Regions from separate parts of the Arthrobacter sp. BE255 genome, predicted to be linked through region 2. Evidence: riboswitches for the same ligand, from Rfam matches in the RefSeq annotation. Region 2 holds a riboswitch; each other region holds the start of a gene.
What was found. Region 2 has a riboswitch for cyclic di-AMP ahead of J2X42_RS16865 (M23 family metallopeptidase). Riboswitches for the same ligand answer to the same signal wherever they lie in the genome.
Positions count from the first base shown of each region.

Region 1: linked by a shared signal. The riboswitch ahead of J2X42_RS17735 (hypothetical protein) and the one ahead of J2X42_RS16865 (M23 family metallopeptidase) in region 2 are both predicted to bind cyclic di-AMP.
Region 3: linked by a shared signal. The riboswitch ahead of J2X42_RS07015 (LysM domain-containing protein) and the one ahead of J2X42_RS16865 (M23 family metallopeptidase) in region 2 are both predicted to bind cyclic di-AMP.
Region 4: linked by a shared signal. The riboswitch ahead of J2X42_RS06990 (hypothetical protein) and the one ahead of J2X42_RS16865 (M23 family metallopeptidase) in region 2 are both predicted to bind cyclic di-AMP.

Region 1 covers NZ_JAVDWK010000011.1:122,754-127,057, forward strand. Annotated here, with positions in the region: gene J2X42_RS17720 (HAD-IA family hydrolase) at 1-131, shown strand, start outside; gene J2X42_RS17725 (YdeI/OmpD-associated family protein) at 112-555, opposite strand; gene J2X42_RS17730 (glycosyltransferase) at 506-1,417, opposite strand; gene J2X42_RS17735 (hypothetical protein) at 1,565-2,287, opposite strand; cyclic di-AMP (ydaO/yuaA leader) riboswitch at 2,293-2,451, opposite strand; gene J2X42_RS17740 (HAMP domain-containing sensor histidine kinase) at 2,575-4,077, opposite strand; gene J2X42_RS17745 (response regulator transcription factor) at 4,081-4,304, opposite strand, start outside.
Region 2 covers NZ_JAVDWK010000010.1:147,500-151,803, forward strand. Annotated here, with positions in the region: gene J2X42_RS16855 (NlpC/P60 family protein) at 1-159, opposite strand, end outside; gene J2X42_RS16860 (NlpC/P60 family protein) at 293-952, opposite strand; cyclic di-AMP (ydaO/yuaA leader) riboswitch at 1,023-1,185, opposite strand; gene J2X42_RS16865 (M23 family metallopeptidase) at 1,333-2,151, opposite strand; cyclic di-AMP (ydaO/yuaA leader) riboswitch at 2,162-2,405, opposite strand; gene J2X42_RS16870 (metal-dependent transcriptional regulator) at 2,535-3,230, opposite strand; gene serC (phosphoserine transaminase) at 3,509-4,304, shown strand, end outside.
Region 3 covers NZ_JAVDWK010000003.1:145,637-149,940, reverse strand. Annotated here, with positions in the region: gene J2X42_RS07025 (cupin domain-containing protein) at 1-272, shown strand, start outside; gene J2X42_RS07020 (lytic transglycosylase domain-containing protein) at 301-1,578, opposite strand; cyclic di-AMP (ydaO/yuaA leader) riboswitch at 1,999-2,200, shown strand; gene J2X42_RS07015 (LysM domain-containing protein) at 2,204-3,052, shown strand; gene J2X42_RS07010 (protein adenylyltransferase SelO family protein) at 3,122-4,304, opposite strand, start outside.
Region 4 covers NZ_JAVDWK010000003.1:138,623-142,926, reverse strand. Annotated here, with positions in the region: gene J2X42_RS06995 (SPFH domain-containing protein) at 46-1,542, opposite strand; cyclic di-AMP (ydaO/yuaA leader) riboswitch at 1,857-2,040, shown strand; gene J2X42_RS06990 (hypothetical protein) at 2,460-3,233, shown strand; gene J2X42_RS06985 (NrtR DNA-binding winged helix domain-containing protein) at 3,264-3,998, opposite strand; gene J2X42_RS06980 (SPFH domain-containing protein) at 4,099-4,304, shown strand, end outside.

The DNA.
Region 1 (4,304 bases), on a different contig from region 2:
GGACCGTGGCCGTCGGTCCCAACACGGGCCCGCTGCCGGACGGCGTCCTCCATATCCCGGACTACAGGGCGGTCACAGCCGCCATGGAAACGGACACGGCGGGCAAGCAGGTCATTTCTTTCCGGCTTTGAGGTCGGCGACCACTTTCGCGATCCGCCTGGCCCGGGTTTCCGCCGTCTTGGCGTCCCCGAGCGGCTCCACGTACCGGCGCTGCGCGCTGTAGTTCAGCGTGGCATAGAACGCCTGGGCGTGAGGTTCCGCGGCCAGCGCTGCTGCCAGGTCATCCGGTACCTCGATGATCCGAGGCTGCGTATCCAGTTCCACGTCCACCTCGACGGTGTCCCCGGCCGCAACGCCCGTGAACTCCCGGTTGGCGGTGCTCACGCCGACCATGTTCTGCCCGCCCATCACCGCGATGCTGCTCCGGTAGCTCTTGCCGTTGATGGTCACCACGACGGGCGGACGCTTGCCCGCGCCGAGGGCGGCGACAACCTCTTCCGGAACCTCAATGCCTGCCTTGTTGCCGCTGCCCAGGATGGTGGTGGTGAATTTCATGGCCCAAGTATGGCCCGGAGCCGCAGGCCAGGGAAGCCCGGACCGCGGGCACCGGGATCCGGCCGGACCGCAGGTCTCGCCGGAGCCGTCCAGCGTCGCGGAGATAGGCAAGGGCAGTCCGGCTGTAGTCGACGTTGGAATCCGACGCGTCGGTCCATTCCACGGGCACTTCGAGTACGCGCAAGCCGCAGGTGTTGGCCAGGACCAGCAGTTCGGTGTCGAAGAACCAGGATCTGTTGGCGGTGTGGGGGAGGAGGCGCCGGGCGGCTTCGGACCGGATGGCCTTTGCGCCGCATTGCGGATCACTGAACCGTGCGCCGGACACGGACCGGAGCACCAGGCTGAGGCACCGGGGGAGGAACCCGCGCCGCAGTGGGCCCGACGCCGGATTGCCCCTGCGGGCGCCGGTCGCCACATCTGCCTGTCCCGTGAGCAGGGGAGCCAGCAGCGGGTCCAGCGCCGATGGCTCGAGGTCCAGGTCAAGATACGCCAGAACCGGCGACGGCGACGCGAGCCAGACAGTGCGCAGGGCATTTCCACGCCCTGCCTCGCCCAGCCGGACAACGGTCACGTCGCGCAGATCCCGGGCTATCCGTTCGGCGATCCTCAAGGTCCCGTCCGTGCTGGCGTTGTCAGCGACCGTGATCCGGAACGAATGCGGGAAGGCGCTGCCGAGATGCCGGTGGAGGCGCCGGAGCGCGGCCTCGAGGCTCTGTTCCGCGTTATGGACAGGGACAGCCACCTCTAGGACAGGGACTCCGGGCAGGATCTCAACAGGGTGGCAGCGGGAGTCGGCTGCCGGCGTCGCGGGCAAGGGTCCGGTCCGCTGCGGTGCGCGGTGTGCCTGGCCAATAGGTGTCATGCATCAAGGATGGCGTTCGGTGTTGTGAAGGCTTTAGGCCATGGCTGTGAAGCTGCTGTGGAGGCGGCGACGCCAAAAGCAGCAGGCCCTGAACCGGGGGGATTCAGGGCCTGCTGCGTGCTTTGGCCGGAAGCCGGAGAGGCCGGCTTAGTACCAGTTGTGCGACAAGTGGAAGTTCAGGGCACCGCACGGTGACTGGTAGCGCTCCTGGATGTAGTTCAGGCCCCAGTTGATCTGCGTGCGGTAGTTGGTGAGGTAGTCCGCACCGGCGCTCGCCATCTTCTCGGCGGGCAGCGACTGGACGATGCCGTAGGCACCGCTGCTCGCATTGGTGGCCGTGGTGGTCCAGTCGGATTCCTTGGTCCACAGCGTCTGCAGGCACTGCATCTGGTCAGCGGACCAGCCATAGCTGGCGAGCTGGCCGGCAGCGTATGCCTGGGCTCCGGCCGGATCATTGACGGCCACCACGGGGGCAGGCGCCGGCTCGGGAGCAGGTGCCGGCTCGGCGGCCTGCGGGGCAACACTGATCTCAGCCGGTGCGGGCGCCGGGGCGGGCTGCGCCTGGATTTCGGCCTTTTCGAAGCTCAGTTTGGACTGGATGTCGGCGGCAGCTGATGCTGCGGGCGACGGCTGGGTTTCGCTCGCGGCTACCGGAAGGCTGGACTCGGAGGCCTGGCCCGCGGCACCCACGCCGATAAGCAGGGCACAGGCAGCGGTGAACATGGCTGCACGGCGGCCCAAAGACGGAATTTTAGCCAGCCGGGACGTGGCCGTTGCAGGTGCCGGTGCTTCCGCTTCCGGGAGCCTGCGGCGGCCGTGAGGTTTGATGGACCCGCTCTGCGGGCGTGTTTCTACCTTAAATTCAGACATGATGGATCGCCTCTCACACCTGCGGAGTTAGCTGTCGGGTTCGGATGAGGGCATCCGGCCACACGGAAACATCACGTGCTGGCTTCACCCCAAGGGCATCAAATGCCCGGGACTCTGGGTCCCCCGCCTCTGCCTGGTCAAGCGGAATCCGGGAAGCGGCAGAGCTTGGCGTCCTCCGGACATGCGGACCAAAAGGGAACCGCACCCAATCGACGGTACAGGAGGTTGGAGCTTAAGTCACATTTTGGTAACAGAGATCACGACGCCGGTGCGTTGCCTTGCATTGATCACGCAACCACTGGAAGGCGCAGCGCGAACTCGGTCCGGCCGGGCCGGGACGTCACCTCCACGCTCCCGCCGTGGGCTTCCACGATGGACTGGACAATGGACAGGCCCAGGCCGCTGGTGCCTTCCGACGCCGCGGCTCCGGCAGACGGTGCCGCGCCCGTGCGCGCGGCGTCTGCGCGGGCAAACCGGGCGAAAACATGGTCCACGAATTCGGCCGGGATCCCCCCGCCGTCGTCCGTCACAGACACCACGGCACTGCCGTCAGCCGACCTCATCACGGCCGTGGTCACCGTAGTGCCGGGAGCCGTGTGCTTGCGGGCGTTGGAGAGCAGGTTGACCAGTACCTGGCGCAGCTGGGAGGCGTCGCCGTTGACCGCCAGTGGCTCGTCCGGAAGTTCCAGGTGCCAGTTGTGGTCCGGTGCGATGACTTTCTCGTCGCTGACCGTCTCGACCACCAGTTGCGTGAGGTCCACTTCGCTGAGTTTCAGCGGCTGGCCCTCATCCAGCCGGGCAAGCAGGAGCAGGTCCTCCACCAGGGTGGTCATCCGCTCGGACTGGCTTTGAACCCGGGCCAGCGACTTCCGCCCATCCGGGGTGAAATTCTCGGTCATCCGCATCAGCTCGGTGTAGCCGCGGATCGCCGTCAGCGGGGTGCGCAGCTCGTGCGATGCATCGGCAACGAACTGCCGCACCTTGGTCTCGCTCCGCTGCCTCGCCTGCAGCGCGCTGGCCACGTTGTCCAGCATGAGGTTCAGCGCGTGCCCCACGCTGCCCACCTCGGTCCCGGGGTTGGAGTTCGACGGCGGGACGCGCACCGCGAGTGCCACCTCACCGGCGTCCAGTGGGAGCCGCGAAACGCGCGTAGCGACTTCGGACAGCTGCTCCAGCGGCTGCATGGTGCGCCGGATCAGGATGGTCCCGGCCAGGCCGATCAGCACCAGCCCGCCGAGGGAAACAAACACAAACGTCCACACCAGGGAGGTGAGCGTGCTTTCCTTCCCGGCGAGCGGAAGCCCGGTCACCAGGACATCGCCGTAGTTGGTCTGCACCGCCACCAGCCGGTAATCGCCGTTGGAGAGTGTCCTGTCCACCGGGATGGAGTCCTTCTGGAGCGCAAGCAGGATCTCCTTGTCCTGGGCGGACAGGGGGGAGCGGGTGGTGTCGGAGGCCAGGAACCCGGCACTGTTGACCTGGCTGTCCAGGATCCGGGCGTTGAGAGTGCCCACGCTCTGGCCGCGGGAATCGAGCGGGTCAGGCCGGCCGTTGAAGCCACCCAGCGGCGGGCGGCCGGGGTCGTTGGAACGGGAGGCGGCCTGGCTGAGCTGTTCGTCGAGCTGGCGGGTCAGGAACGAATCCATGGACGCGTAGCTGAACAGGCCCACCGCTCCGCAGATGGCCACCAGCAGGGCCATGGCCACCAGGACGAGGCGGGTGCGCAGGTGCCACGTGGACGGCTTGAGCCAGCTCCGGCCGTGTGTGCGCGCAACACCGGAAAGGGACACGGCCTAGTCCGCCGGCTTGATGACGTATCCGGCGCCGCGCACGGTGTGGATCATGGGCGGATGCACGGCATCGACCTTCTTGCGGAGGTAGGAGATGTACAGTTCCACGATGTTGGCTTGCCCGCCGAAGTCGTAGTCCCAGACCCGGTCCAGGATCTGCGCCTTGCTGATGACCCGCTTGGGGTTCTCCATGAGGTACCGGAGCAGCTCGAACTGGGTGGCGGTCA
Region 2 (4,304 bases):
GATACCACTGGTCAGGACCAGGCCGGAGGCAGCAGCGATAACCGCGGCCTGGCGACCCATGCCACCGGCGTTGTCGCCGACGGCCTTGGCAATGACAGCCAGCGAGTTGGTCTTGGTGACCTCCGCGCGGTGCCGTGCAACAGTTGCACGTGTAGTCATTATTTCTCTCTTTCGTTTTCCTTAGGACCGCGCAGGCAGGCCAAGGGCTGTGGGTGCGCCGGCATCTTGGGGGTACGCCGGCACACCCCGAACGGGGATTTAGCGAAAAGTGTTCTAGCGGGGAAGGGTTCTTCTACTTCATGGTGTAGAAGGATCCGCCGCCGGTGGAGGCCACGGAGTGCAGCAGCGTTCCCTGTGACGGGTTCAGGGCGCTGATCATCATGCCGTTGCCAACGTAGATGCCTACGTGCGCGCCGCCATTCTGTACAACGAGGTCACCGGGAGAGGGTGTTGCGGTGGGCGTCATGGCCGTCCAGGCGTTGACACGCGGAATGCTGATGCCGGCCTGGGCGTAGACCCACTGGGTGAATCCGGAGCAGTCCCAGCCGCTGGGAGAGGTGCCGCCCCAGACGTAGGGGTGGCCGATGCCGGTGTAGGCGATGGCTGCCAGGCCGGATGCGGCCGCAGAGGATACGGCGTCCGTCAGCTTGCTGGCTTTGGTGGCCGTTGCCTCGGAAGTCCGTTCCGTGTCAGTGGACTGCGCACGGACCGTTTCGACCTTCGGGGCCGGCGTGGTCTTGACCACGGGACGCTCGAAGGAGACGGTGGCCGTGGGGGCAGCGGTGACGGCAAGGGCAGTCTGCGAGCCGGACTCGGTGGATGCGGATACGCCGGCGGTGGTGTCCGCCGCGTTGGCCGGAAGCCCCATGCTCAGGATCAGACCTGATGCAGCTGCGATGACAGCAGCCTGGCGACCTACGGTCCCGGCATTCGCACTGACAGCCTTGGACACGGGGCCCAAAGGGTTGGTGCGAACCGTTTGCGCGCGGTGACGCGCGGAATTATGGCGTGAAGACACGAAGGTAGCCTCTCCCAATGCCTACGAGGTGAGCTGTCGGATTCGGATGGGAGTTCACCCGGCCACGCCGCTTCCTAGGAAGCTTTGCGACTTAACCCCAAGGCCTTCAGACTTCGAAGACCAAAATTGGTTCCCCCGCCCCTGCCAGACGATGTCATGCGAACGGACCTTGAGCGGTGGCAGAGCTAGGCAATCCACTCAAGAACGTCAACTTCGGAAAAGTTGACGCACGTTAGACGTTACAGGAGTTCAGATCGAATGTCACATTCAGGTCACGGGATGTCACGCGAATGTGAGAGCTTGCCATCATTTGGCTAGAGCCAGCCGGTGGGGTCAACGACTTCACCGTTGACCTGGACCTCGAAGTGGAGGTGGCAGCCGGTGGAGGCTCCCGTGGTGCCGCTGAGCGCCACCACGTCGCCGCGGCTGACCGTCTGGCCAACCTTGACGTTGAACGACGAGAGGTGGTTGTACGTGGTTTCAAGGCCGTTGCCGTGATCCACCACCACGCGGTTGCCGCCGCCGTACTGGTGCCATCCGGCGAAAGTCACGGTGCCGCTGGCTGCTGCCAGGACAGAGGTGCCGCACTGGGCCACGTAGTCCTGGCCGCGGTGGAAGTCGCCGGTGCCGCCGGTGATGGGGCTGACGCGGTAGCCGAACGGCGAAGCGGTGACGAGGCTGGCCAGCGGGGCGCCCAGGCTGCCTGCGGATGCGGCCCTGGTGATCGAGCCCGCGGACTGGGCGCTCAGGAGCTGCTTGAGCTTGCCGTCGGGATCGCCCTGGGTGACCACGGAGGAGCGGCTGAAGTCGATTCTTGCGGCTGCTTCGGCGGAGATTTCAGGCTGCGGAGCTGCGGAAACAGCCGACGCCTGCTGGCCGGCGTCGGGAGTGGCCAGCACGGGGCTGGTGGCCGGCACCGTGACAGTGAGCACCAGGCCGGTGGCGGCAAGGGCAATGCCTGCCTTTTGGCCAACGCCGCTGGCGGCCGCGAAATCGGTGATCTGCCGGAAGGGGCCCCGGCGGCGGCGCGCATCGCGCTGTGGATCCCGGGGCCTGTCCGCGGCCACTGCTGCGGCAACGCGGGGCGCTGCTGCGGGGCCTGCCGCGCGGCGGCGGCCCCTGGAATTCTGCATGGTCAAGAACGGTTCCTCTCTGGATAGCCTGCGAAGTTAGCTGTCGGATTCGGGTCAGAGAGTTCAAAGACCCGGTCCGCCGTAAGCAAGCTTCGGCGCAGAGAGATATCCCGTAGGATCCTTCGCTGGAAGAGGCTTGCTGCTGACGGACTTCACCCCAAGGCGGCCTTGCGACCGCCGGTTGTGGTTCCCCCGCCTCTGCCAGTTGGTGACTCGTACTCCGATCTGCTGGCAGAGCTCGGCTCCAGATCAGGTAACGCTTTTGTATCGACGCTTGGCGTTAACTATAGGCGATTAAGCCGGACAGTAACAATTCCGTTATCTTTGCGTAAACCCCAACGAATGGGGTAAATACGCCGTTCAGCGCCTCCCCTGAACAGGCGTCAGGCGACGGATACAAATACGTGCGCGGCGACTTCCGGCGGGAGCTCCAGCGCCCCTTCGATCCCGGCCACCCGGACCGAGATGTAGTCGCCCACGCGCTCCAGCGAGACCGCGGCACCGGGCCGGATCCCGCCCTCGTCAAGCTGGATGAGCAACTCCGGCTCCACCTGGATGGGTTCCGCCAGCCGGCTGACAACCACGCTGGAGCCCGGGCCGTAGCCCTTCATCGCTTCGAGGAGATTGATCACGCCGTCCGTAAAGGGCGACGACGCCTGGCCGCCCAGCGCCGCGAGGCCCGGAATGGGATTGCCATAGGGGGATTCCGTGGGGTGGTTCAGCAGTTCGTAGATGCGCCGCTCGACGCGTTCACTCATCACGTGCTCCCAGCGGCACGCCTCGTCATGGACGTAAGCCCAGTCCAGGCCGATGACATCCGCCAGGAGGCGCTCCGCGAGCCGGTGCTTGCGCATGACTTCCGTGGCCCGCTTACGGCCTGCCTCTGTCAGCTCCAGGTGGCGGTCTCCGGAGACCACCACGAGGCCGTCACGTTCCATCCGGCCGATGGTTTGGGACACCGTGGGACCGGAGTGCCGGAGCCGCTCGGCGATGCGTGCGCGAAGAGCAACGATGTTCTCTTCCTCAAGCTCCAAAATGGTCCGAAGATACATCTCCGTGGTATCGATCAGATCCGTCATCCAGCTCAGCTCCTCGAGCGCAGTACCTTGCGTTGTCCCACCGTATCGCGTACCGACAGCGACGTAGTCCGTTGAAAAGCTTAGCCTATTTTGAGTTTGTCCGGATAATTCCTGGGCTGCCGGAGGCTTGTCTCAATGGCTGGACTATGACGGTGCCGGTTCCCGCCCAATCGGCGGTTCAGGCAGAATAAGGGAGGTCCGTGTTGCAGCCATCGTCGACTGCCGGCCATCCCACCGTCCCGGACGTGAGTTACGTCCACGCCGAAATTGGAGCCCCTGTGAGCGAAACCAGCATCACTATTCCTGCCGACCTCCTGCCAAAGGACGGACGGTTCGGCGCAGGACCTTCCAAGGTCAGGCCGGAACAGATTGAAGCACTCTCAGCCGCGTCCAAGACCATCCTGGGCACCTCCCACCGCCAGGCCCCGGTCAAGAACCTCGTCGGTTCTGTCCGCGAGGGCCTCAGCCAGTTCTTCCGGGCCCCCGAGGGCTACGAAGTGGTACTGGGCGTCGGCGGCTCAACCGCGTTCTGGGACATTGCCAGCTTTGGCCTGGTGGAAAAGAAGGCCCAGCACCTGTCCTTCGGCGAATTCGGCTCCAAGTTTGCCTCCGCCACCAACAAGGCGCCGTTCCTGGACGCCTCCTCCATCATCAAGTCCGAGCCCGGAACCCGCCCCGTTGCCCAGGCCGAGGCCGGCGTGGACGTCTACGCCTGGCCGCAGAACGAGACCTCCACTGGCGTGTCCGCGCCGGTTAAGCGCGTGTCCGGAGCCGACGACGGCGCCCTGGTCCTGGTGGACGCGACGTCGGCCGCCGGCGGCCTGGACGTGGACGTTGCCGAAGCGGACGTGTACTACTTCGCTCCGCAGAAGAACTTTGCATCCGACGGCGGCCTGTGGCTTGGCCTCTTCTCCCCCGCCGCGCTGGAGCGCGCCGCCCGGGTCAAGGCAAGCGGCCGCTGGATCCCGGACTTCCTGGACCTGCAGACGGCGATCGACAACTCCCGCCTCAACCAGACCTACAACACACCGTCGCTGTCCACCCTGGTGACCCTGGACTCCCAGGTGCAGTGGC
Region 3 (4,304 bases), on a different contig from region 2:
GTCGGTTCACTTTCGAGCCCGGCTGGCGCTGGTCCGACTGCATCAAGCCCGTGGTCCACACCGAGTCATGCCAGGTGAACCACATCGGCTACTGCGTTTCCGGTGCGCTCTCGGTGGAAACCACCGACGGAAACAGCATCAGCATCTCCGCCGGCGACTCCTACACCATTCCGCCCGGCCATGACGCTTGGGTGGACGGCGACCAGGCCTTCGTCGGAATTGAGTTTGTCAGCGCCGCGGAATTCGCCAAACCGACGCAAGACTCCGCCTAGCCCGGGGTCTGGCCCCTGCGGGCAACGGTCAGTACCAGTTGTACTGGACCGAATGGCTCCAGGCTCCGCACGGTGACCCGTAGCGGTCCTTGATGTAGCCAAGGCCCCACTCGATCTGTGTCCTGTAGCTGGTGAGCCAGTCGCTGCCTGCGCTGGCGTACTTCCCTGCGGGCAGGGCCTGGGCAATGCCGTACGCACCGGAGTAGGGGTTGGTGGCTGTGGTCAGCCAGTTGGATTCCTTTGTCCACAGCTGCGCCAGGCACGGGAACTGGTCCTGGCCCCAGCCGTAGGCGGACAACCGGCCGGAGGCGTAGCTCTTGGCGCCGGCTGGATCATTGACCGCACCGCCCGGAACTATGGGCACGACGACAGGTGGCGGCGTCGGCGTCGGACTCGGCGTAGGAGCCGGGGCGGGCGCCGCCGGTGCAGCTGGCGCGGCCGGTGCCGGGTTCACGGGTTTTTGCGCGGCGGCGAGGGCCGCAGCTTTGGCTGCTGCCTCAGCCTGTTGGCGTGCCTGCTCCTGCGCAGCGGCGCGCTTGGCAGCCTGCGCCGCTTCGTAGGCGGCCAGGGCGGCCTGGCCCTGCCGGAACTCGCCCTCGACCGCGGCGGTGGTGTCTTTGAGCGACGCCAGCTGGGCCGTCAGTTCCTGGCCGTGTTCCTGCTGCTCCGCAATCTGCCGTGACATGGCCTGCTGGGCGGCCTGGGCGGCGTCGAGCTTGTCCTTCGCTTCCCCTGACAGGCGCCCGCGTTCTGCCCTCGCTGCCTGCTCCTGCTCCGACAGGGCGCTGGAGACCCGTTCGGCGGCTGCGGATTTGTTGACCAGGGCTGCTGTCTTGTCGCTGACTATCTGGACGATGTTGAGGCCCTGGATGCTGTTGGTCTGGACGGCGTCGAGGGCAACGAAGAATCCCATGTTGGTGCCGCCGGTCTTGTACGACTGCGCTGCCAGCGCACCGATTTCCCTTTTGTACTGTCCAAGTTCGGCCGTTGCGCGTGCTGTCTGGGCGGTGAGGACATCCACCTTGGCACTGGCCGCCTGAAGTGCTGCTTCAGCGACGGCGTACTCGGCGGCGGAGGTGACGGCCGCGCTGCCGAGCGCTTCGGCCTGTGCCTGCAGCCCGCCCAGCAGATCGTTGATCCTGGTGACCTCTGCGGCCTTGCCGGCCTCGCTTTGCTTGGCGTTCTGCACGTCCTGCCAGGAGGGGTAACCGCCGGGCGGGGCGTCGTCGTCGGCGTAGGAAGGAAGCAGGGCAGCCGACCCCATCAGGGCAACGGCCAGCACGCCCGCGATGGCGGGCAGCCTCATTCTGTGAGCAAACCGGGACATAGTTGGTGAGCTTACCGGGCAAAACGCCCGGTCAGCCGTTCCTGGCCCAACATTGTTACCCAGCGGAGATCCCGGGTCGCCGTCCGCCAGTCCGGTGTATCAGGGCATCATCAAAAGAGGTCCTGCAGGCCAGCACGAGATCGCCTTTATCACACCTTCATCGAATTGTTGCGTCACAAACCCGCGGATACCCGATTTTCTTGTGAATCAGGACGCGCTTGGTGAACTCTTTTCGGCATATAGGGAATGCCACCCTGACCTGCGGCGCTAGTCTCCCGAGGCGCAGGAACGGGTGCACGAACCGGACGGACTTCCGCCCTACATTCCGTTACCGGAATGTGACATTCCAATCCGTCGCTGGTTATGGTCGTGCAGTGCCCCGGCTCAAGCCGGGACATTCCCGCCAGTATGCCGAGCCCTGCCACTGACCCGGGACCCCAGCGCATTCCACTGGCAGGGACGGGGGAACCACGTTTCCACGGCTTCTTTCGAAGCCTTGGGGTTAAGTCGGTATCGCTCCGTCCCGTGCGGAGCCGTAACCGGCCGGGTGTCTCCGACCCGAACCCGACAGCTCACCCCGCAGGCATGGGAGAGGCGATCACCCGTGTCAAAGAACCTTAATGCCGTACGCCATCGTGCGAACCTTGTCCGCCCCACCGCCCTCGTCGGCCCGTCCGCAACGGGCACAGCCCGCGCACTGGCGTTCGGCCGGCCTGCACTTGCTGCCGTTGCCGCATCCGCCCTGCTTTTCAGCGTGGGAACCCCCGCACAGGCCGGCGTCCACGGACCCGACAGTTCCGGGACCGTCAATGTTCAGGGCCAGACCAGCGCTCCGGCCGCAGCTCCCGTAGCTGCTCCCGCGGCGGCCCCTGCCCCGGCAGCCGCGGCCACCGTCTACACCGTGGTGTCCGGCGACACCCTGGGCGCTATTTCCGCCGCCTACGGCGTGGCCCTCAGCGACGTCCTGTCGGTCAACGGCCTGACGATGACCACCATCATCTACCCCGGCGACCAGATCCAGATCCCGGGTGCCGGCTACACCGCACCGGCTCCCGTGGCCAAGGCAGCAGCGGCCCCCACCGCTCCGGCCAACACCGGCGTCAAGCTGGCCTCCACCTCCGCCCCCGTGGCGCAGGCTCCGTCCGGCTCGCTCGGCGCGGCCATCCTGGCCTCCGCTTACTCCCAGCTCGGCATCCAGCAGGACTGCACCGCCATGGTGGAGAAGGCCCTGCGCTCGGTAGGCAAGAGTGTGGGAGACCTGGCGCCAACCCAGTTCTTCGCGTACGGCTCCGTGGTGGGTACTCCTGCCGCTGGTGACCTGGTCATCACGGCCGGCCATGTGGGCGTCTACGCCGGAAACGGCCAGGTTGTCAGCGGCGGCGTGGACGGCTACAAGACCGAAGTCCACTCACTCAGCTGGCTGGCCGGAGCGTCCTTCGTCCGCGTAGCGTGATCCGGCCGTGCACGACGGCGGCGGGCGGCACCCAGCCGCGCGCCGCCGTCGTCCATCCCTTGTGTTCGCTCAGGTCCCGCAGAAGGTCCGGTAATTCCCGAAGTCAACCGGCGCGGGACCGGCGTAGCGTTCCAGGCCGGGACGCTCGGTGTATGGGTTCGCCAGGACGTCCACCAGGCGGCGGAACGGGTCCAGGTCGCCTGCAGTAGCGGCGGCCAGAGCCTCCTCCACCAGGTGGTTCCTGGGAATGTAGGCGGGGTTCACCCGATCCATCAAGCCTGTGTCCGGTGCCAGGGCAAGCCATCGTTTGGCCCATGCATCGAATGCTGCCGGGTCCGCGAACATGGCCCGGACAGTGTCAGGCGTGCCCCGGGCTGCCGAGCCGAGGCTCCGGAAGAACGAGGTGTAATCAATCTGTCCTTCCTCAAGCAGTGCCAGCAAGTCGTTCACCAGTAGGGATACTGCGTCGTCGTCCGGTTCCGCGGCCAGCCCAAGCTTGGATGTCATCCCGGCGGACCAGGCCGCGCTGTACAGCTTCCGGAACCCGCCCAGGGACTCCACTGCGAGCGCAACCGCCTGTTCCTGGTCCTCATGGAGCAGGGGCAGAAGGGCCTCGGCCAGCCGGGTGAGGTTCCATTCTGCAATGTGCGGCTGGTTCGCGTAGGCGTAGCGTCCGCCCGCGTCGATGGAGCTGTAGACCGCACCGGGGTTGAAGGCATCCATGAACGCGCAGGGTCCGTAGTCGATGGTTTCGCCTGAAATGGTCATGTTGTCCGTATTCATCACCCCGTGGACGAAGCCCACGAGCATCCACTGGGCCACCAGCGACGCCTGGGCGGCGATAACGGCATCGAACAACGCCAGATAGGGCTGCCCGGCCTGCGCGGCGTCCGGATGGTGGCGGCTGATCGCGTGGTCGGCCAGGCGCCGGAGGAGTTCGGTGTCACCATTGACGCGGGCGAACTGGAAGCTGCCCACGCGCAGGTGGCTGCTCGCAACGCGGGTGAGCACAGCCCCGGGAAGCATGGTTTCGCGGCGGACGGGGCGTCCTGTGGCCACAACGGCGAGTGACCGCGTCGTGGGGATGCCCATGGCGTGCATGGCTTCACTGACAATGTATTCGCGCAGCATCGGACCGACGACGGCCAGGCCGTCACCGGCGCGGGCGAAAGGCGTACGGCCGGAGCCTTTGAGATGGACATCGCGCAGTCGCCCGTGGACGTCGGTGACCTCGCCGAGCAGCAGTGCGCGA
Region 4 (4,304 bases), on a different contig from region 2:
CTGTCCGGAGTTTAGCCGGCCGGCCTGTCCCTCAGGCCGGCACGGTCACTGCGCTCCGGATTCTTCTTTGACGGCGCCGTTTCCGGTGGCCCTGGGGCCTGCGACGGGGGTTGATTTGCCGAAGCCCTTGAGCATTTCGATCACGTCGAACCCGGTCGTGTCCTTGAGCATCTGCGCAGTCTGCTGCACGCCCGAGGAAACATTCTTGCTGACCTGCCCTGCGCCGTCGTTGGAAATGACGGTCATATTGCTGATGGCGCTCATCGGCGCGGCGATTTCCCGGGCGATGGAAGGCAGAACCTCCAGAAGCTTGTTGAGGATTGCTGCCTCGTTGAACTCGCTGTACGCCTTGGCCTGGGCCTCGATGGCTCCTGCTTCAGCCGTGCCGCGAAGGCCAATGACATCAGCTTCGGCGATGCCTTTGGTCTTGGTCACTTCGGCCTCGGCAAGGCCGCGGGTCTTGTTGATCTCGGTCTCGGCGTTGCCCTTGGCGGTGTTGGCTGCTGCCAGAGCCTTTGCTTCGACCTCGTTGCCGGCAGCCTTGAGCTTGCGGGTTTCGAGTTCCGCGGCGGCTTCAACCTTCGTAGCTTCCGAGATCCGGGTACGGCGTGCGAGGTCGGCAGCTGCTTCGGTTTCAACCTTGTACTTGGCAGCGTCGGCGGGTTTGCGGACCTCGATGTCGAGTTCCTTTTCGCGAAGTTCTGCCTGGCGTGCCACAACCTGCTGGTTCTTGAGGATAATCGCTTGCTGCTGGTCGGCGTGGGCAAGGGGGCCCGCGGCGTCAGCCTCTGCCTGGCGGGCATCCGTTTCCTGCTTCAGTTCAGCGCGCCGGAGGGCCAGCTTCTGCTCGGCTTCAGCCGTTTTCTGGTCCGCGAGCGCCTTCGCTTCCGCGGCTTCCCGCTGGGAGTTCGCTTCAGCGATGCTGGCGTTCCGTGCCACCAGGGCGGCCTCGGGGCGGCCAAGGTTCTTCAGGTAGCCGCCTGCGTCGTCCACAGACTTGATCTGGAAGGTGTCGATGACCAGACCCTGGTTCGTCATCGAATGCTCGGCTTCTTCCTTGACGGAGGCCGCGAACTGCGCGCGGTCCTTGATGATCGCGTCAACGCTCAGGGTGCCCACAATCGAACGCAGTGAACCCGACAGGGTTTCCTGCGTGTAGTGATCGATGGCGTCCTGCTGGTCAAGGAAACGCTGGGCTGCCTTGCGGACAGAGATCTTGTCACCGCCGACCTTTACCTGGGCAACGCCGGCCAGCTTGAGCTGGATGCCGTTGTTGGAGATCGCTTCGATGGTGACTTCAACCTGACGCGACGACAGCGAGATGTGGCTTACGCGCTCGGTGATCGGGTTAACGAACGCCCGGTTGTTGATGATGACACGGGACTGGTCATCGGACGTTTCATCGGTTGTGTTCGGATCGCTCTTACCGGTGATGAGCATGGCCTCGTTCGGCTTAGCGAACCGGATGCTCGAAGTGTAGAAGATGAATCCCGCGATGAGCAGGAGGGCAAGTGCGCCCCCGCCGATCAGCATTACTGTCATTGTTCCCCCTGTTGATGTGTCAGATCGCGATGGTTGCCGCCGATCCTTGGACCCGGCGCCTTGGGGGACGCAGCACCGCTGAAGCAACCCGGTGACGTCCCCCATCGCACCGTGTTCCATCAAACCTTACGTCCAGTGGACGATCCAAAGCTCGGCCGGCCTACCGCTGCGCCTTGGCCTGTCAGCCGATACCCCTGGGCAATCGAGGGCGGACACAAGGTAACTCGCGGCACGGATCATTCCTGTTACCTAAACGTGACTTAACGGACGGGTTCGTGTACGGTCTTGGGGTGGCCCATCTGGATCGGGCTGCGTCCGGGCTGACGCCGAGCTCTGCCACATCCCGGACTCCCAACACATTAAGGCAGAGACGGGGGACCCACAGTCTTCGGGCCGCTGCCCAGCGGTCCTTGGGGTGAAGCCGTCACGTTTAACGTGCCGGCCGGTTGACCTCCGCCGAACCCGACAGCTAACTCCGCAGGCGTTGAGAGGCAACCATCATGTCCCGTTCGCTTGATCAGTCGCGCCCTTTTCGGACCGGGCGGCACCGCGCAGGTGCTGCGCCGGTCATCACCACTCCACTCACCCCCGCAAGTTCCGACGCCGAAGTGCCACATACCGGGCATGGTTCCACCGAACCGGCGTCCGCCCCGCTGCGACGACGCAGGGACAGGCGCCCGGCCATCGACGTACCGCCTGCCCCGGAATCAGGACGTCCCGCGGAAACTGCGTCTCCTGCAACCGAAGCCATACCGGCAATAGCCCCCATGGGTACCGCTCCGCAACGCCCACGGAGAGCCGCAGGCCGGGGCGGCGCACCAACAACAGCAGTTAGCCCCCAGGTAGCCGCTGCTTTCAGCTCCGATGCCCGGGCCATCCTGAAGAGAGCCGCTTCGGTTCGCGTTATCGGTCATCGAATGGCGATAGTCGCCGGCTCCCTTGCCGTGCTGCTTGCTGTCGGCACAGCCAGCCAGGCTACCGAGCTGCCCTTCTTCGGCAAGGAGTCGTCCGCCCAGGATGCTCCCGGCGCAACGGACGCGACTCGTGCAACGTCGGGAGCGCAGCCCACCTACGCTAATGGACGCGTGACTCCTTCGGGCGCACCGGGCACCCCGGCAGAGGCTGCCCCGGGCACCGGTAACGTGCCCGCCGCGTCGGATCCCAATGCCTCGTCTGTGCCAGCCGTCGCCGACCTCCCCATGCCAGTGGACGCTCCCACCCTGGCCGGAATTCTGGCTGACTCCCCCGCCGCAGTTCCGCCTTCACCGGGGCCCACTGTGATCCTTCAGCCGCCGGTTATTTCAGCGGCAACAACTGCTCCGCCAGCGTCTCCGGCAGGGGCCGCACCAGCACCCACGACGACGCCACCGGCCACCCCAACCACACCCACACCCACACCCACACCCACGCCAGTGGCCGCGTCGCCCGCCCCCTCGCCCACCGGTACCGCTGCCCCCTCCGATGAAGGGGATGACAACACCGACGAAGCAGTCGATACCCGCTCATATGCCAGCGCCCGCCTGGCGTCCTATGGATGGGGTGCAGATCAGATGACTGCCCTGAACGCGCTCTGGGACACGTCGGCAAAGTGGCGGCCGAGCCAGGTTGACCGAGGATTGGGCTACATCAAGGAACGCTATGGTTCGCCGGAAAAAGCCCTGGAATTCCGCGCCGAGAACAACTGGTACTGACCCTGGCAACTCCCCTTCACACCGGGGGAATCAGTCCCGCGGTCGCATCAGCGGCGGGTTGAGTACGGCACGCGCCGGCTGTCCGGCAGCCGGCCTGGCAGCTTCAGCCAGCCGGTAGAGGGCGGCAGGACGGCCGGCGTCGCCGGCCGTCATCCGCCCGGTATCTTCCAGGAAATCAGGCGTTCCTGTGGCCTTGCGGTGGAAGTTGCGGGGGTCAAGGCGGGTGCCCCAGACAGCCTCGTAGACGGCGCGGAGCTGGGCTATGGTGAACTCCTTCCCACAGAAAGCCGCCCCCAACGGCGAGTATTCGAGTTTTGCTTTCGCCCGCTCCAAGGCGTCACGGAGGATCCGCTCGTGATCAAAGGCGAGCTTCACTTCGCCGTTCATGACCTTCCTGACGGGGTACCAGGCAGCATGTGCGGCGTCGCTGCCAGCCGCCAGAACCGGAAAGTCCGGAGCGAGCAGCAGGTGGGCCACGGTGAGCACGTCCCCGCGCGGGTCGCGTCCCTTGGGGCCATAGCTGCCCAGTTGCTCCAAATGCCCTGGAAGATGCCCGACGCCGGTCTCCTCAGCCAGCTCCCGGCCCGCAGCATCCAGCAACTCCTCACCGGCCAGGACGAAACCGCCCGGCAGGGCGGGCTGGCCGCGGAAGGGATCTATCAGGCGGGTAATCAGCAGGACATTCAGGGTGCCGTCGCGAACGGTGAGGGCGACGACGTCGACGGTCACCGGGAAGCGCGCAGGAGCCGTGCGGGGTTCAGCCATGAAGCCATCCTAGATATTTATCGTCACCTTGACAATAAAGCCTCGACGATCCTACTGTCTAGTTATCGTCATAATGACGAAAACATAGAAGGAGAAGCTCATGGCAAGCATCAAGCGCTACCCCTGGATCAGCCACTTCCTGGGCAGCCCTACGGGATACGTCGTCCACCTGCAGCAAGGCCAGGTAAGGCACCAGGGTGTGGGCCAGGCGTTCTGGTTCCGGCCTGCGAACTCCGTGCTCAGCGAGGTCCCCGTGGATGACCAGGAACTGCCCACCCTGTTCCACGCCATCACCCGTGACCACCA